Orrella dioscoreae: one gene and its partner. The protein of the gene in region 1 binds, or shares a complex with, the protein of each later gene. Links are inferred from orthologs where the notes say so. Each region holds a gene or a part of one and is shown on either strand. Other genes may lie near its edges. The genes, in order: ODI_RS08165 and ODI_RS10670.

Evidence for each region.
Region 2: the proteins of ODI_RS08165 (region 1) and ODI_RS10670 are in contact, whole or in part, in a cryo-EM structure (PDB 9GE8), measured with the Escherichia coli proteins. The link is inferred for Orrella dioscoreae from one-to-one orthologs.

What each region holds. Positions count from the first base shown.
Region 1 is NZ_LT907988.1:1,746,938-1,754,188, reverse strand. Bases 2,543-5,715 are described here. They hold ODI_RS08165 (ABC transporter permease), read right to left. Parts: upstream 5,318-5,715; coding sequence 2,768-5,317; downstream 2,543-2,767. Other genes in these bases: ODI_RS22260 (hypothetical protein), read right to left, coding at 5,569-5,715; ODI_RS08170 (group II truncated hemoglobin), read right to left, coding at 2,543-2,768. In the rest of the region: ODI_RS08185 (ABC transporter ATP-binding protein), read right to left, coding at 1-353; ODI_RS08180 (polyamine ABC transporter substrate-binding protein), read right to left, coding at 360-1,424; ODI_RS08175 (3-deoxy-D-manno-octulosonic acid kinase), read right to left, coding at 1,613-2,281; more of ODI_RS08170, read right to left, coding at 2,349-2,542; more of ODI_RS22260, read right to left, coding at 5,716-5,817; ODI_RS08155 (sulfite exporter TauE/SafE family protein), read right to left, coding at 5,998-6,780; DNA repair protein RadA, read right to left, coding at 6,823-7,251.
Region 2 is NZ_LT907988.1:2,283,127-2,290,176, forward strand. The notes cover bases 1-2,972. They hold ODI_RS10670 (ABC transporter ATP-binding protein), read left to right. Parts: upstream 1-1,117; coding sequence 1,118-1,828; downstream 1,829-2,972. Other genes in these bases: ODI_RS10660 (SurA N-terminal domain-containing protein), read left to right, coding at 1-305; ODI_RS10665 (arylesterase), read right to left, coding at 451-1,119; ODI_RS10675 (DMT family transporter), read right to left, coding at 1,871-2,830; ODI_RS10680 (amidase), read left to right, coding at 2,935-2,972. Outside these bases: more of ODI_RS10680, read left to right, coding at 2,973-4,290; ODI_RS10685 (acyltransferase), read right to left, coding at 4,348-4,911; ODI_RS10690 (cephalosporin hydroxylase family protein), read right to left, coding at 4,886-5,638; ODI_RS10695 (NAD-dependent epimerase/dehydratase family protein), read right to left, coding at 5,648-6,475; ODI_RS10700 (class I SAM-dependent methyltransferase), read right to left, coding at 6,472-7,050.

The DNA of each region.
Region 1 (7,251 bases):
TCCTGCTTCAGGCCGAAAGCGACGTTGCCCTCGACGGTCATGTGCGGGAACAGCGCATAGGACTGGAACATCATGTTGACAGGCCGCCGGTACGGCGGCATGCCGGTGATGTCCTGGCCGTCGAGCAGGATGCGGCCCGAGCTGGGGGTCTCGAAACCGGCCAGCATGCGCAGCAGCGTGGATTTGCCGCAGCCCGAACTGCCCAGCAGCGAGAAGAGCTCGTTGCGGCGCACCGCGACGTTCACCCCGCGCACGGCGACCGTGTCGCCGAAGACCTTGACCACATCCTCGACGCGGACGAACTCGTCCGCGTCCACCGCGGTGTCCTGCACCGCCTGGCGGCTATCTGCCATGATCGCTCAGCGTCCCGATTTCAGTTCGGCCCAGAGGCGCGTCTGCAGGCGCTGCACGGCCAGCGGCTGCGGCTTGATGACGTAGAGGGTCTTGGAGACCTCCGCCGGCGGATAGATGTTCACGTTGCCCGCCACGTCCTTGTTCACGAATTCGCGCGCCGACTTGTTGGCGTTCGGGTAGAACATGTGGTTGGTGATGGCGGCGTGGACCTTCGGCGTCTCGATGTAGTTGATGAAGGCATGCGCGGCATCGACGTTCTGCGCGTCCTTGGGGATGGCCATGGTGTCGAACCAGGCAGGCGCCCCGCCCTTGGGCAGGTAGTAGTCGATCTCGTAGTCCTTCCTGGCTTCCCTGGCGCGGCGCGCGGCGATCAGCACGTCTCCCGAGAAACCATAGACCATGCACAGGTCGCCGGCGGCCAGCTCGTCGATATAGCCCGAGGAACTGAACTGGCGAATGTAGGGGCGGATCTTCTTCAGGACGTCCAGCGCGGCGCGGTAGTCGGCGGGCTCGCTGCTGTTGGGATCCTTGCCCAGGTAGTGCAGCACGGCCGGGAAAACCTGCGCGGCCTCGTCCAGCATGGAGATGCCGCAGGACTGCAGCTTGGCGGCGTTCTCGGGCTTGAACAGGGTGTCCCAGCTGCCCAGGTCGGCATCGGCCCCCAGCGCGGCGCGCGCGCGGGTCACGTTGTAGCCCAGCCCGTTGGTGCCATAGCCCCAGGGCACGAGGTATTGGTTGCCCGGATCGACCGTGGCGACCAGCGCCATGATCTCGGGATCGAGGTGCGACCAGTTGGGGATCTTGCTGCGGTCCAGCTTCTGGAAAAGACCGCCTTCCAGCTGGCGCGCGGCGTAGTGCGTGGACGGCACGACGATGTCGTAGCCCGACTTGCCGGTCAGCAGCTTGGCCTGCAGGGTGTCATTGCTGTCGTAGACGTCGTAGCGCACCTTGATGCCGGTTTCCTTCTCGAAACCGGGCAGGGTGTCGGGCGCGGTGTACTCGGCCCAGTTGTAGACGTTGACGGTCTTGTTGTCCTGGGCCTGGGCGGCTGCCGAGACCGACAAGGCCATGAGCGCCGCGACCAACCCGGACACGGTCTTGCCGCCGCGTCCCGCGTTTCCGATAGACATGAGAGTTCCCCCGCGTAGAACCAGAAAATTGCCAAACCCAAAATAATAAAGCCTTTTTTCCGCCGTGGGGCGGGGCCCGGGCCGGGCTTCACATGGCGAAAAGACGAGGCGATCCGGGGTGTCCGGCGTCAGCCTTGCCGAGCCCGCCAGGCTGCTTCATAGGATCGCGCCAGCAACGCCCAGAACGCCACGCCGCGCGCGCCTGCCACCTTCTCGCACGAGCGACGCAGGCGGGCCAGGTTGCCCTGCCGGGCGGCGGCGTCCACCCCGCCGCCGCGCCCGCGGTCGAAATCGATGAGCCAGGCCTGGTTCTGCCGGTCTATCAGGATGTTGTAGAGATTCAGGTCCGCATGCCAGGCCCCGGCCGCATGCATGTCGGCGATGGCCTGTGCGGCGGGTTCGCACAGCGCGTCTTCCAGCCGCAAGGCCAGCGGCTGCGCATCCGGGATGCGCTCGGTCAGCAAGGCGGCGCGATAGCCCAGGCCGTGGCGCCAGTAGCCGGCGGCCAGCGGACGCGGCACGGCCAGCCCCGCGTCGCGCAGTTCGGCCATCAGGCGGAACTCGGCGAATGCGCGGGTATCGGACTCGCCGGTCCAGACATAGGTGGCGCGCACCAGCTTGCCCACCAGTCCGCCGCGGCGGTAGTGGCGCAAGGCGGCCTGCGTGCCGCCGGGCAGGGACAGGAACCAGGCCGCCTGGCGGCCCCCTGCCCCCACGGGACGGGCCTGCTCGCCGTGGGTGGCGGGATCGAACAGCGCCGGATCGGGCTGCGTGATCACCGCCGGGTCATACAGCATGGCGCCGCCCCGCCAGGCATGGCGGATGGCCTGCGCGCCGGCGGGCGCGGCAACCTGGGCGGTTGCCTCAGCCTTCACGATTGCGCATCCAGTCGGCGGTGCCGTAGAAGGTGTGCAACAGCCTTTCGGCCAGGGGCTCGGGCAGGCCCTGGTCCTGCATGGCGCGGCCCATGCACGTCACCCACTGGTCACGTCCCTGGCTGTCGATGGCGAACGGCAGGTGGCGCGCCCGCAGGCGCGGATGACCGAAACGCGAGACGTAATGGTCCGGCCCGCCGAAGTAACCGCAGAGGAACCAGAACAGCTTGTCGCGGGCGCTGTCCAGCGAGGGGCCGTGCACGGCGCGCAGTTCCTTCAGGTCGGGCTCCATGTCCATGAGGTCATAGAAACGGTCGACCAGCGCGCGCACGCCGGCCTCCTGGCCGAGCTGATCGTAGAGGGAGCGGGTCGTGTCGAAGGGTTCGAAAATGGGAAGGACTGTCGCCATCAGGCGCCTCGAAGCGTAATGAGCGGCGGCGTGCGCAGCACGCCCCGCAAAGCCAGGGAACCGCCGCCCCAGGCGGCCAGGGCGCCTGCCGCCATGCCGGCCAGCCAGGGCCAGGCGTGCAGGGACAGCGGAAAATCGAAGACGAAGCGCGCCAGCGCCCAGGATACGCCAGTCGCGCCGGACGCGGCCAGCAGGCCCGCCAGGGCGCCCAGCGCCAGCAGCTCCAGGCGTTGCGCGCGCGCCAGCTGGCCGCGGGTGGCGCCCAGGGCCCGCATCAGGGCCGCCTCGTGCGTGCGCTCGTCGCGCGTCGACGACAAGGCCGCCGCCAGCACCAGCACGCCCGCGGCCAGCGTGAAGGCGAACAGCCACTGCACCGCCGCCACCACCTGGTCCAGCACGGTCTGCAGTTGCGCCAGGATCGCGCCCACGTCGAAGACGGTCAGGTTCGGATAGTCGCGCACCAGCGCCTGCATCAGGCCCGCCTGCTCAGGCGGCAAGTGGAAGGAGGTCAGCCAGCTCTGCGGCGCATCCGCCAGCGCGGCAGGCGTCGTCAGGGCAAAGAAGTTGACCTGCATCGTGTCCCAGTCGACCTCGCGCAGGCTGGTGACCTCGACGTTGACGATGGCACCGGCCACGTCAAAACCCAGCGTGTCGCCCAGCTGGATGCCCAGCGTCTTGGCCAGGCCGTCTTCGATCGAGACTTCCATGGCCTTGGGATCGAACTCGCGGCCGGCCAGGATCTCGTTGTAGGCGGGCACCTGGCTGTCGTAGGACAGGTTGAACTCGCGATCCACCATGCGGCGCGCGCGCGGCGCTTCGTAATCGGAAATCGCCACGGCGCGCGCATTGATGGACACCAGGCGGCCGCGGATCATGGGCCAGAGCTTCACGTCGTGGATACCGGCCGCCTGCAGCCGCGCCTGCACGGCCTCGCGCTGGTCGGGCTGGATATTGATGAGGAAGCGGTTGGGCGCGTCGGCCGGCATGGTCTGGCGCCAGCCGTCGATGAGATCGGTGCGCGTCATGGCCAGCAGCAAGAGCGCCATCAGGCCCAGGCCCAGGGCGCAGATCTGCGCGGCCGACGCAGCCCGGCGCCTGGCCATGCCGGCCAGTGCGAAACGCAGGGCCGGCCTGCCGTGGATGCGCGCGCGCAGGGCCCGCACGGCCGACAGGGCCACCCAGGCCACGCCGGCAAACAGCGCAAAGGCGCCGAAGAAGCCGCCCGCCACGATGGCGCCCAGCTTGAGATCGCCAGCGAACCACCACACCAGGCCGGCGAAACCCGCCGCGCCCACCGTGTAGCCGATGGCCGCGCAGCTGGCCGCCATCGCGCCTTCGCGCCGCAGGACGCGCGCCGGCGGCACCCGGCACAGCTCGGCGACCGGCGGCAGCGCGAAGGCGAACAGCAACCAGCTGCCCACCAGCATGCCCTGCACGCCCGGCCGCCAACTGGCTGCCGGCAAGGTCGTGTCGATGAGGCTGCCCAGTCCCGCCACCAGCAAGGCGTGCACGCCATAGCCCGCGACGCAGCCGACCGCCGACGCGGCCAGCGCGATGAAGGCGAACTCCAGGCCGAGCATGCGCAACAGCTGGCCCTGTGTGGCCCCCAGGCAGCGCATGACCGCGACGCCGTCGCGATGGCGCAAGGTGTAGCGGCGCGCGGCCAGCGCCACCGCCACGGCGCAGACCATGACGGCCAACAGCGCCACCAGGGACAGGAAAAGCTGGGCCCGGTCGAGCGTGCGGCGCACCTCGGGCCGGCCCGACTCCAGGTCGGCGATCTTCTGGCCCCGCTGCAGATTGTCCTGCAGCCAGCCGCGGTAGCTGGCCACCGCCGCCTCGTCCCCGGCCAGCAGCAAGGCATAGCCGACACGGCTGCCCAGGCCGATGAGCCCGGTGGCGGGCAGGTCCTCGGCCCGCAGCAGCACGCGCGGCGCCACGTTGACGAACTGCATGCCACGGTCGGGCTCGTAGCGGATGACCTGGGCGATGCGCAATTGCGTATCGCCCACGTGCAGCATGTCGCCCACGGCAAGCGCCGTCATGCCCAGCAGTTGCGGGTCGACCCAGACCGTCCCCGGCGCCGGCGCGCCCTCGGCGGGACGCTCCTCGCCCGTGGCGCTGTCGGCCACGCGCAGGCGGCCGCGCAGCGGATAGTCGCCCTCCACCGCCTTGATGGATGACAGCTGCAGGGTGTCGCCGTTGCCCACCATGGACGGGAACTGCCAGACCCGCGAGGTGCGCAGGCCCAGGTTGCGGGCATGGTCGACGAAAGCCTGGTCGATGGCGCCATCGGCCTCGAGGACGATGTCGCCCCCCAGCATCTGGCCCGCATCGCGCTCCAGCGCGCGCCCGACCCGATCGGACAGGAAGCCCACGCCCGTGACCGCGGCCACCGCGACGATGAGCGCCAGCATGAGCAGGCGCAGCTCGCCGGCGCGGATGTCGCGCACCATGGCAAGCCACGCCATGCGCAGGGACCAGCCCGGCCGGCGGCCGGAAGGGGACGGGGAGGACACTGCGGCGGAGGACGCGAGGGTTCGAGACATGGCGCAATGGTAAGGCAATCAGCGGGAGGGCCGCGGCCGGACGGCTGCGGAAGGGACGGAGACAAAGCACCTGCAACTGCGACACAGGCACCGAGCATACCGAAACGGTGTGACCGCGCCGGGACGCGCGGGTTGCAGGGCACGGCAGGAATGCCACGCGCGCACCCGGCCGAGGCTGGCGCCTGGCCGGGTGCGCGTCGGTGAGAAAGGGCAACGGCCCTGCCGCGCAGGCCACGGCAGGGCCGCGCGGGTTATTGGGAAGACTGCGTGGACTTGCCCGGCTTGTGGGCAGGCTGGTGCGCCTGGGTATGGCCCGTGGTCTTGCCGTGCTTGGCTTGCGGCCTGGCTTGCGGACTTGCGTGCGTGCCATGGGCTGCCTGGCTGCTGGCCTGGGCCGAGGTTCGGCCCGTTTCAGCGGCATGGGCGGCCGGGCCGGCCGCCAGCCCCAGGCACAGGGCCGAGGTCGACAGGAAGGCGGCGATGCGTGCTTGTGTCGTCATGGTGGACTCTCCTTGCAAGAAAGCAACCGGACGTCCGGGTCCGGTGATACCGGGCACGGGCAAGATGCCAGTGGCTCCGTACTGGCTTGGAGGGGGCTGGACGCGGGAGGTTTCCGCAAACTTAAGGAGAATGTCGTAACTGAATTTACGCTGTCTGGACGCTGACCGGGCCGTCAGCGTTCATCCCTCGGCCAGCAGCAGCGCCACCGTGCCGAACAGCATCACGGCAAAGGCCGCGCGCAGGCCGCGCTCGGGCAGGCGATACGCGATGCGCACCCCCACCGGCACCAGCAGCAGGCTGCCGGCAGCCAGCGCCCCGCCCACGACCCAGTCGGTGCTGCCGGAACGCGCATAGGTGAACAGCGCCACGCAGGCGCCCGGAATGATCATGGTGAGCGCCAATGCCTGCGCCGCCGCCTGGCGCAACGCGTAGACCGCGGTCATGACAGGCACCGCGATCACCGCGCCGCCCACGCCGAAGAAGCCGCCCAGCGTTCCTGCCAGCGCCCCCAGCAACGCGGCCTGGCGTCGTTTCAGGGTGGGCGCGGACGCCTGCGCGCCACCGCCCTGCCCGGCCGCCGTGCGCGGCTTGCGCCAGGTCTGCCAGACGTAGAAGGCCCCGACGCAGAACAGGAAGACCGCGAAACTGCGCCGCAAGGTCACGGGGTCCATGCCCAGGGCCCAGCGCGCGCCCAGCCAGGTACAGACCATTGCGCTGAGCGCGCCGGCCGCCGCCACCGACAGGTCGATGCGGGCCTGCTGGTTGTACTTGCGCACGGCCATGAGCACGGTGGGCAACACCATGACGAGCGCCGTGCCCTGGGCCAGTTGCTGGTCCATGCCCAGCACGAGGCCCAGCGCGGGGATGGCGATCAGGCCGCCCCCGATGCCGAGGATGCCGCCCAGCAAGCCGATGACCGCGCCGCTCAGCAGGCAGCCGATCACCAGGACGACGAGAGACACGGGAAAACTCCGAAATGAAAAAGAGACTGCCGGCCGCCGCCGTTAGCGCAAGCGCTCCAGCGCCGCATCCAGCCGATCCACCGCCCAGACCTCCAGCCCCTCGATGGGCTGGCGCGGCGCGTTGGCCTTGGGCACCAGCGCCACGTTGAAGCCCAGCTTCGCGGCCTCGCGCAGGCGCTCCTGGCCGCGTGGCGCGGGGCGGATCTCGCCCGCCAGGCCGACTTCGCCGAAGGCGATCATGCCCTGGGGCAAGGGCCGGTCGCGCAAGGAGGACATGATGGCCAGCAGCACCGGCAGGTCGGCCGCGGGCTCGGCGATACGCACGCCGCCCACCGCATTGACGAAGACATCCTGGTCATAGGTGGCCACGCCCGCGTGCCGGTGCAGCACCGCCAGCAGCATGGCCAGGCGGTTGCCCTCCAGCCCCACGGTCAGGCGCTTGGGATTGGGCGCATGCGCGCTGTCCACCAG
Region 2 (7,050 bases), 530 kb from region 1 along the record:
TCAGCCGCCAGGATCCGGGCGCGTTGTCGCGCCAGGCCCTGGAGGCCGTGATGCGCCTGCCCAGCGCCACCTTGCCCGCTTACGCCGGTGCGGCCGATGGCGGCAATTTCGTCATCACCCGCCTGGAGAAGGTCGAGGCCGGCACCGTGACGCCCCAGCAGCAGGCCGCGCTGCGCGAGCAGATCAGCCAGGCCTGGGGCCAGGCCGAACAGCAGGCCGTGATCCAGCAACTGCGCCAGCGCTACGACGTGCGCGTGCTGCCCGCTGCCAAGGCTGCCGTCGAAGGCGAAGCCCAGACGAACTGATCGCAGGCTGCCGGCAGTATTGCCGGCAGCAAAAAAACAAACGCCCGCATCGCGGGCGTTTGTTTTTTGCGGTGGCTTTGCGGGAGGGGGACAGCCCGTCATGGCGCAGCGGTAGTGAGTCCATCGCGCAGCGCCTGCCGGGCGATCACGAGCTCGGCTGCTTCAGCACCGGCCCCAGCACCTCCCAGACATTTTCCAGGATCGCCGGTTGCGCCGCTTCCGTCGGGTGCAGGCCATCGGCCTGGAACATCGCGCGGTCGGCCGCCATGCCATCCAGGAAAAACGGGATCAGCTCGGCTTTTTCGCTTTTGGCGACCAGCGGGAACACGTCGCGGAAGCGGTCGGTATATTGCCTGCCGTAGTTGGGCGGGATCTGCATGCCGGCGATGATGACGGTGGCGCCCGCGTCGCGTGCAGCACGGGTCATGGTGCGCAGGTTCTTCTCGGTCATGTCCAGCGACAGGCCGCGCAGGGCGTCATTGGCGCCCAGCTCCAGGATCACGATAGTCGGCTGGTGGGTCTTCAACTGCCCCGGCAGCCGGCTGACGCCGCCGCTGGTGGTGTCGCCGCTGATGCTGGCATTGGCCACCCGCGCGCCCGGGTGGGACTCGGCCAGGCGCTTTTCCAGCAAGGTGACCCAGCCGCTGCCCCGCGACAGGCCATATTCGGCGCTCAGGCTGTCGCCTATGATGAGGATGCGGGGCGCAATGCCGGAACCGGACTCGGAACCACTGGCCGGCGCGGCGGTCTGAGCCTGGGCCGCCAGCAGCGGGGCGCAGACCAGGGTCAGGCAGGACAACAAACGGACAAGCATGATGAATCCCAGTAAGAAAGTGGCGAACCACGTGGCAATCGAGGCGCGTGGCGTCAGCAAGCGGGTCCAGGACGCCTCGGGCGAGCTGGTCATCCTGGACGGCATTGATTTTACGGTTCCCGTCGGCGCCGCCGTGGCCATCACGGGCAGCTCGGGGTCCGGCAAATCGACGCTGTTGGGACTGCTGGCCGGCCTGGATGTTCCCAGCGCGGGCAGCATCAGCCTGAACGGCCAGGACCTGTTTTCGCTGGACGAGGACGGCCGTGCGGGGCTGCGCGCCCGCCAGGTCGGTTTCGTATTCCAGTCCTTCCAGTTGTTGCCGAATCTGACGGCGCTGGAAAACGTCATGCTGCCGCTCGAGCTCGCGGGGCAACCGGCACGTGCAGCGGCCGAGGCCATGCTGGGACGCGTGGGCCTGGGGGCGCGCCTGCATCACTATCCGCGCACCTTGTCCGGCGGCGAGCAGCAGCGCGTCTCGCTGGCGCGAGCCTTCGTGGTGCGCCCGGCGCTGCTGTTCGCGGATGAGCCCACGGGCAGCCTCGATGCGGCCAACGGCGAGGCGATCATCGACCAGATGTTCGCCCTGCATCGCGAGCAGGGCGCCACGCTGGTGCTGGTCACCCACGATCCCGCGCTGGCCGCGCGCTGCGACCAGCAACTGGTGTTGCAGGCGGGGAAGGTGGTCGAACCGGTAGCCGCGCCGGTTTGAGCCACGCGGGCAGGGTCTCGCGCCCAGCCTGACAGGGCAAGATCAGGTGGAGGCCGCCGCCCGCGCCAGGCGGTTGCGCCGCCATTCATACAGCGCGATGCCCGCGCCGCTGCCACAGGTGATGGCGATGCCCAGCCAGGTCAGCGGCCCGGGGAATTGCCCCCAGATCAGCCAGCCCAGCGTGGCGGCACAGGTGATCTGCAGGTACACCAGCGGCGCCAGCACCGAGGCGGGCGCGTTGCGATACGCCTGGATCTGCAGCAGGTGGCCCAGCGCGCCGGACACGCCGGTAGACAGCATGACCACCCACTCCCACAGGCCCAGGTTGGCCAGAACGGGCATGGCGGGCGGCAGCACGAAGGGCAGGATCGCGGTCAGGCCGAGGGCGCCGACCGCGCCGCTCCAGATGAGGGTCGTGAAGGGGTCCTCGTTGGCCACGCGCCGGGTGGCGATGAACTGGGCGGCGAAGAACACCGCGGTGATGAGCCCCAGCACGACGCCCAGCGGGTCCAGGCCCGATCCCGGCCGCACCACGATCATGACCCCGGCGAAGCCGACGGCGGCCGCGATCCAGCGCGAGAGCTGCGGTTTTTCCTTCAGCAGCCAGGGGGCCGTGGCCAGCACGATGAGCGGGGCCAGGAAGATGATGGCCGTGGCTTCGGCCTGGGGCAGGCGGCGCAGGGTCAGGAAGAACATCAGGGTGGCGCACAGCATGGTGCCGCCGCGCAGGATCTGGTCCTGCACCCGCTTGGGCCGCAGGATACGCCAGCCGCGCATCGGCACCAGCAGGCCGGCCACCAGCAGCAGGTGGGCGACATAGCGGAACCACGCGACCACCAGCACGGGTACCCCCGCGGCCAGGACCCACTTGCTGCTTGCATCAAGCGTGGAGAGGCACCACATCGACGCGTAAAGCACGGCAATGCCCACCATCAGGCGGCCCGCGGGCAGCGTGTGGCGGGGGGCAGGGCCGGCGGAGCCGTCGGCGCCGGGCCGGGTCATGGCGAGTCTCCTGAGGGTATTGCTGCCGGCAGTACGCTGCTGCGCGGGCGAAAAGCTGACATGATACGCGTGCTTCCCGCTTTCCTTGCACCGAGCCTGTTCACATCATGCCGACCCTTGCCCAAGCTGCCCTGACCCTCCAATCCGGCCACGAGACCGCCCAAAGCCTGGTCGATGCCGCGCTGGCGCGCGCGCAGCATCCGGCAGGTGAAGGCGCGCGCGTCTATACCGAAATCCATGCCGACGCCGCCCGCGCGGCGGCGCAGGCCTCCGATCTTCTCCGCGCCAGGGGCCTGGCACGCTCGCCGCTGGAAGGCCTGCCCATTTCGGTGAAGGACCTGTTCGACATCGCGGGGCGCAACACGCGTGCCGGTTCCGTCGTGCTGGCCGAGGCGCCCCCTGCCACGCGTACCGCGCTGGTCGTGGAACGCCTGCAGGCCGCGGGCGCCATCGTGATCGGGCGCACCAACATGACCGAGTTCGCGTACTCCGGCCTGGGCATCAACCCGCACTACGGTACGCCGCTGAACGCCTGGGACCGCGCCACGGGCCGCATCCCCGGTGGCTCCTCGTCCGGCGCGGCGGTGTCGGTCACCGACGGCATGGCGTTGGCCGGTATCGGTTCCGATACCGGCGGCTCGGTGCGGATTCCGGCAGCCTTGTGTGGCTTGACGGGGTTCAAGCCCACCGCGCGGCGGGTGCCGATGGACGGCGTGCTGCCGCTGTCTGCCCACCTTGATTCCCTGGGCCCCATCGCGCCTTCGGTTGCCTGCTGCGCCTTGCTGGATGCGGTGATGGCGGGCGAGTCCTGGGAGGATCTGCCGCAGGCCCTGCCGCTGGCGGGTCTGCGCCTGGCCGTGCCCACCACCAAGGTGCTGGACGGCATGGACGTTACGGTGGGCCGCGTGTTCGAACGCGCCTGCGCCACTTTGCGCCAGGCCGGCGCGCAGGTCACGGAGATCGCATTGTCCGAATTGGCCGAGGTGGCCGACATCAATGCCAAGGGCGGCTTCACCGCCGCCGAGGCCTGGGCCTGGCATCGCGGCCTGATCGCCCGGGCGGAAGACCGCTACGATCCGCGCGTGGTGTCGCGCATCCGACGCGGCAGCGAGCAAAGCGCCGCCGACTTCATCGACCTGCTGGCGGCGCGCAAGCAATGGATTGCCCGCGTGACGGCGCGCATCGCGTCGTACGATGCCTTGCTGATGCCTACGGTGCCCGTCGTGGCGCCGCCGCTGGCGGAGCTGGTCCGTGACGAGGCCGCGTACTTCCACTTCAATGCGCTGATACTGCGCAATCCCACCTTCATCAACTTCCTGGATGGCTGCGCGGTGTCAGTGCCGGCGCATGTGCCCGGCGAGGCGCCGGTGGGGATCAGCCTGGCCGCATCGGGCGGGCATGACAGGCGCCTGCTGGGGTTGGCGCTCGCCGTCGAAGCAAAGATGTCCAGGGAGGCCTGACACGCCACAGGGACACCAGGCCTGCGCCCGGGCGCGCAGGCCTGGTGTCCTAGTCGATCAGTCGGAAAGCGGCTGTCGCGTGCCGAGCTGCCGCAGCGGGTTGCCCGCGTGGACGGTATACGGCTCGACCTTGCCGCGCACGACCGATCCCGCGCCAATGACGGCCCCCTCGCCGATGTCAGCGCCGTCCAAGAGGACGCAATTGGCGCCTATCCATGCATCATCGCCAATCCGGACGCCGCCCTTGCTGGGGCGGAAACCTTGCGACCGGATGGGCTTGCTGGCGTCGGCGAACTCATGGTTGGTCGGCGCCAGGGTGCAGTTGGCGGCAATGGCGACCCGGTCGCCCAGCGAGATGCCATGCCCTGAATACAGCACGCAGCCGGCGTTGATGACGCAGTCTTCGCCGATCAGGATGTCTCCTGTGCCGCCTGCGGGCTTGATCTTGACAAAGGCATCCACGACGCTGCGCGCGCCGATGAGGATGCGAGTGCCGCGTACCGAATCTTCGATATCCGCAAGCTTGGAGACGCGCGCGCTGTCGTGGATTGAAATCATGATCGGGTCTGCCGGCAGGGGCTGGGAGTGAACGTGATCAGGCGATGCGGCGCAGGAATCCATCGGGCGCCGACGTGACCAGCAGCTTGTCCTCGATGGATTTGTCGATCTGGAATTCAGGGTGCGACTTGAGCCATTCCCAGACGGCCGTCTTGGGGTTGTTGCCCTTGCTCCAGGGACGGTCGGTCCAGACGTATTCGTCGGGCAGGTCTTCCACGAACGTGTCGAACACGACCACGTAGCTGTCGACCGCCACCAGGTGCGCGTAGGCGTTTAGCTCCGCCAGCACGTGCTCATGGGTATGGTTCGAATCGAGGAAAACCAGGACGCGCTTGCCCTGTGCCTGGGCCTGGACCTGCGCGACCAGGGCCGGGTCGACGCTCGAGCCTTCGAGCAGCGAGATCCTGTGTGCCAGCGGATGCGAGGTGATGGCTTCGCGGTTGTGGGGGCGGATGTCGATGTCGATGCCTAGCACCTGGCCATGGCCCAGCATTTCCAGGATGGACGCAGACATGACGAGAGAGCCGCCGTGTGCCACGCCGGTTTCGATGACGAGATCGGGTTTGGTTGCCCAGATGATCTCCTGTATCGCCATGGCATCCGTGGGGAGCTGTATCAGCGGCCGGCCAAGCCAGGAGAAGTTGTTCATGTACTTGCGTTCCAGCGCCTTGACGCGCCAGGTTTCCGCCAGCGCGCGGAATTCGGCGTCGTTGGCGAAGCTGGCGATGCGTTGGCGCTTCTCTTCGCGGTAGTCGGGGGCGGCGCTTGGCGTCGTTTCGAGGTAGGTCACGATGATCCTTTACGAGCTCTGGCTCTGGATGAATGAGGGGAAATATTCCTGGAAGTCGCGCGGCCGGAAGCCGTACGTCTCCTGCAGGCGGGTGATGTCGATGGGCGAGAATTGCCACGCGGGCGCGTCTTCGTCGGCAGTGCAGACATACCCGGCTTCGCGCGACAGGATCTCCAGGATCTCGGCGTTGCTGGTGCCCTGTCCGCTGGCCACGTTGAGGATGCCGCCCTGCTGGGAGCGCGCGATGCGCGCAAGCAGCGCCACCACGTCGTCGATGTGGATGTAGTCCTTGCGTGACGCCAATGCCGTGCGCAAGTGCACGGCGCCAGTACGCGCGCCTTCGGCGAGCAACTGATCAATGAAGGTGTCGGGATCAGCACGAGGGCCGATGACGTTCGACAGGCGCACCACCCGCGCATGCGGGCGGCCGCCATGCAGGCACAATGCTTCGCCGGTCAGTTTGGAGAGGTTGTACAGGTTTCCCGCCTCGTTGGGATTCACCAGCAGGCTGGCTGATTCGCGCGTGTCCGATGCATTCGCATAGACCCGTGTGCTGGACAGATACGTCAGCGAGGTGAAGGTCGCCTTGGCCAGCAGCCGGCGCAGTACGCACACATGCGCGTCGACGGTGTCCAGCGGGCGCTGGCGGAAATCGGCGGTGAGGCCGATGCAATAGATCACGTGACCAAGGTCGCCCAGCAGGGCGGGGTCTTCGTCGCGTCCCGGTGCAAGGCAGGCCTGTCCGGTTTGGCGCAGGTGGCGCAGCAGGTGCGAGCCGACGAATCCCGTGGCACCCAGGATGGTGTAGTGGGATGCCGTGCCCTGGGTTGCCGTCATCGGATCTCCAGCCTTGGCACGACGGTGACGAAGCGTCCGCCCCATGCCTCGATATAGGCATGGTGGGCAACGATCTCTTGGGCGATGTTCCAGGGAAAGATCACCACCAGGTCGGGCTTGAACTCGGCCAGCGCCGCGGGCGCGCGCACGGGAATGCGGCTGCCCGGCAGGAACTTGTCCTGCTTGGCCTGGGCCGCATCGCACACCAGCGGCAGCAGGTCGGGCTTCACGCCCGCATAGTTCAGCAGGGTGTTGCCCTTGGCGGCGGCGCCATACGCCGCCACGCGCTTGCCTGCGCGTTTCTGCGCGATCAGGAAGTCCAGGAAATTGTCCTTGATGGCTTCCACGCGCGCCTGGAAGTCGGCATAGACCTGGGCATCCTGCAGGCCGGCCTCGGCCTCGCGGGCCAGGACGTTGGCCACGGCCGCCGTGTCGGCGCGCGCGTCATCGGCATGGCAACCGTATACCCGCAGGCTGCCGCCGTGGGTGGGTAGTTCCTCCACGTCGCACACGCGCAGGCCGGCGGCCGCGAAGATGCGCGCCACGGTGTACAGCGACAGGTACGAGAAGTGCTC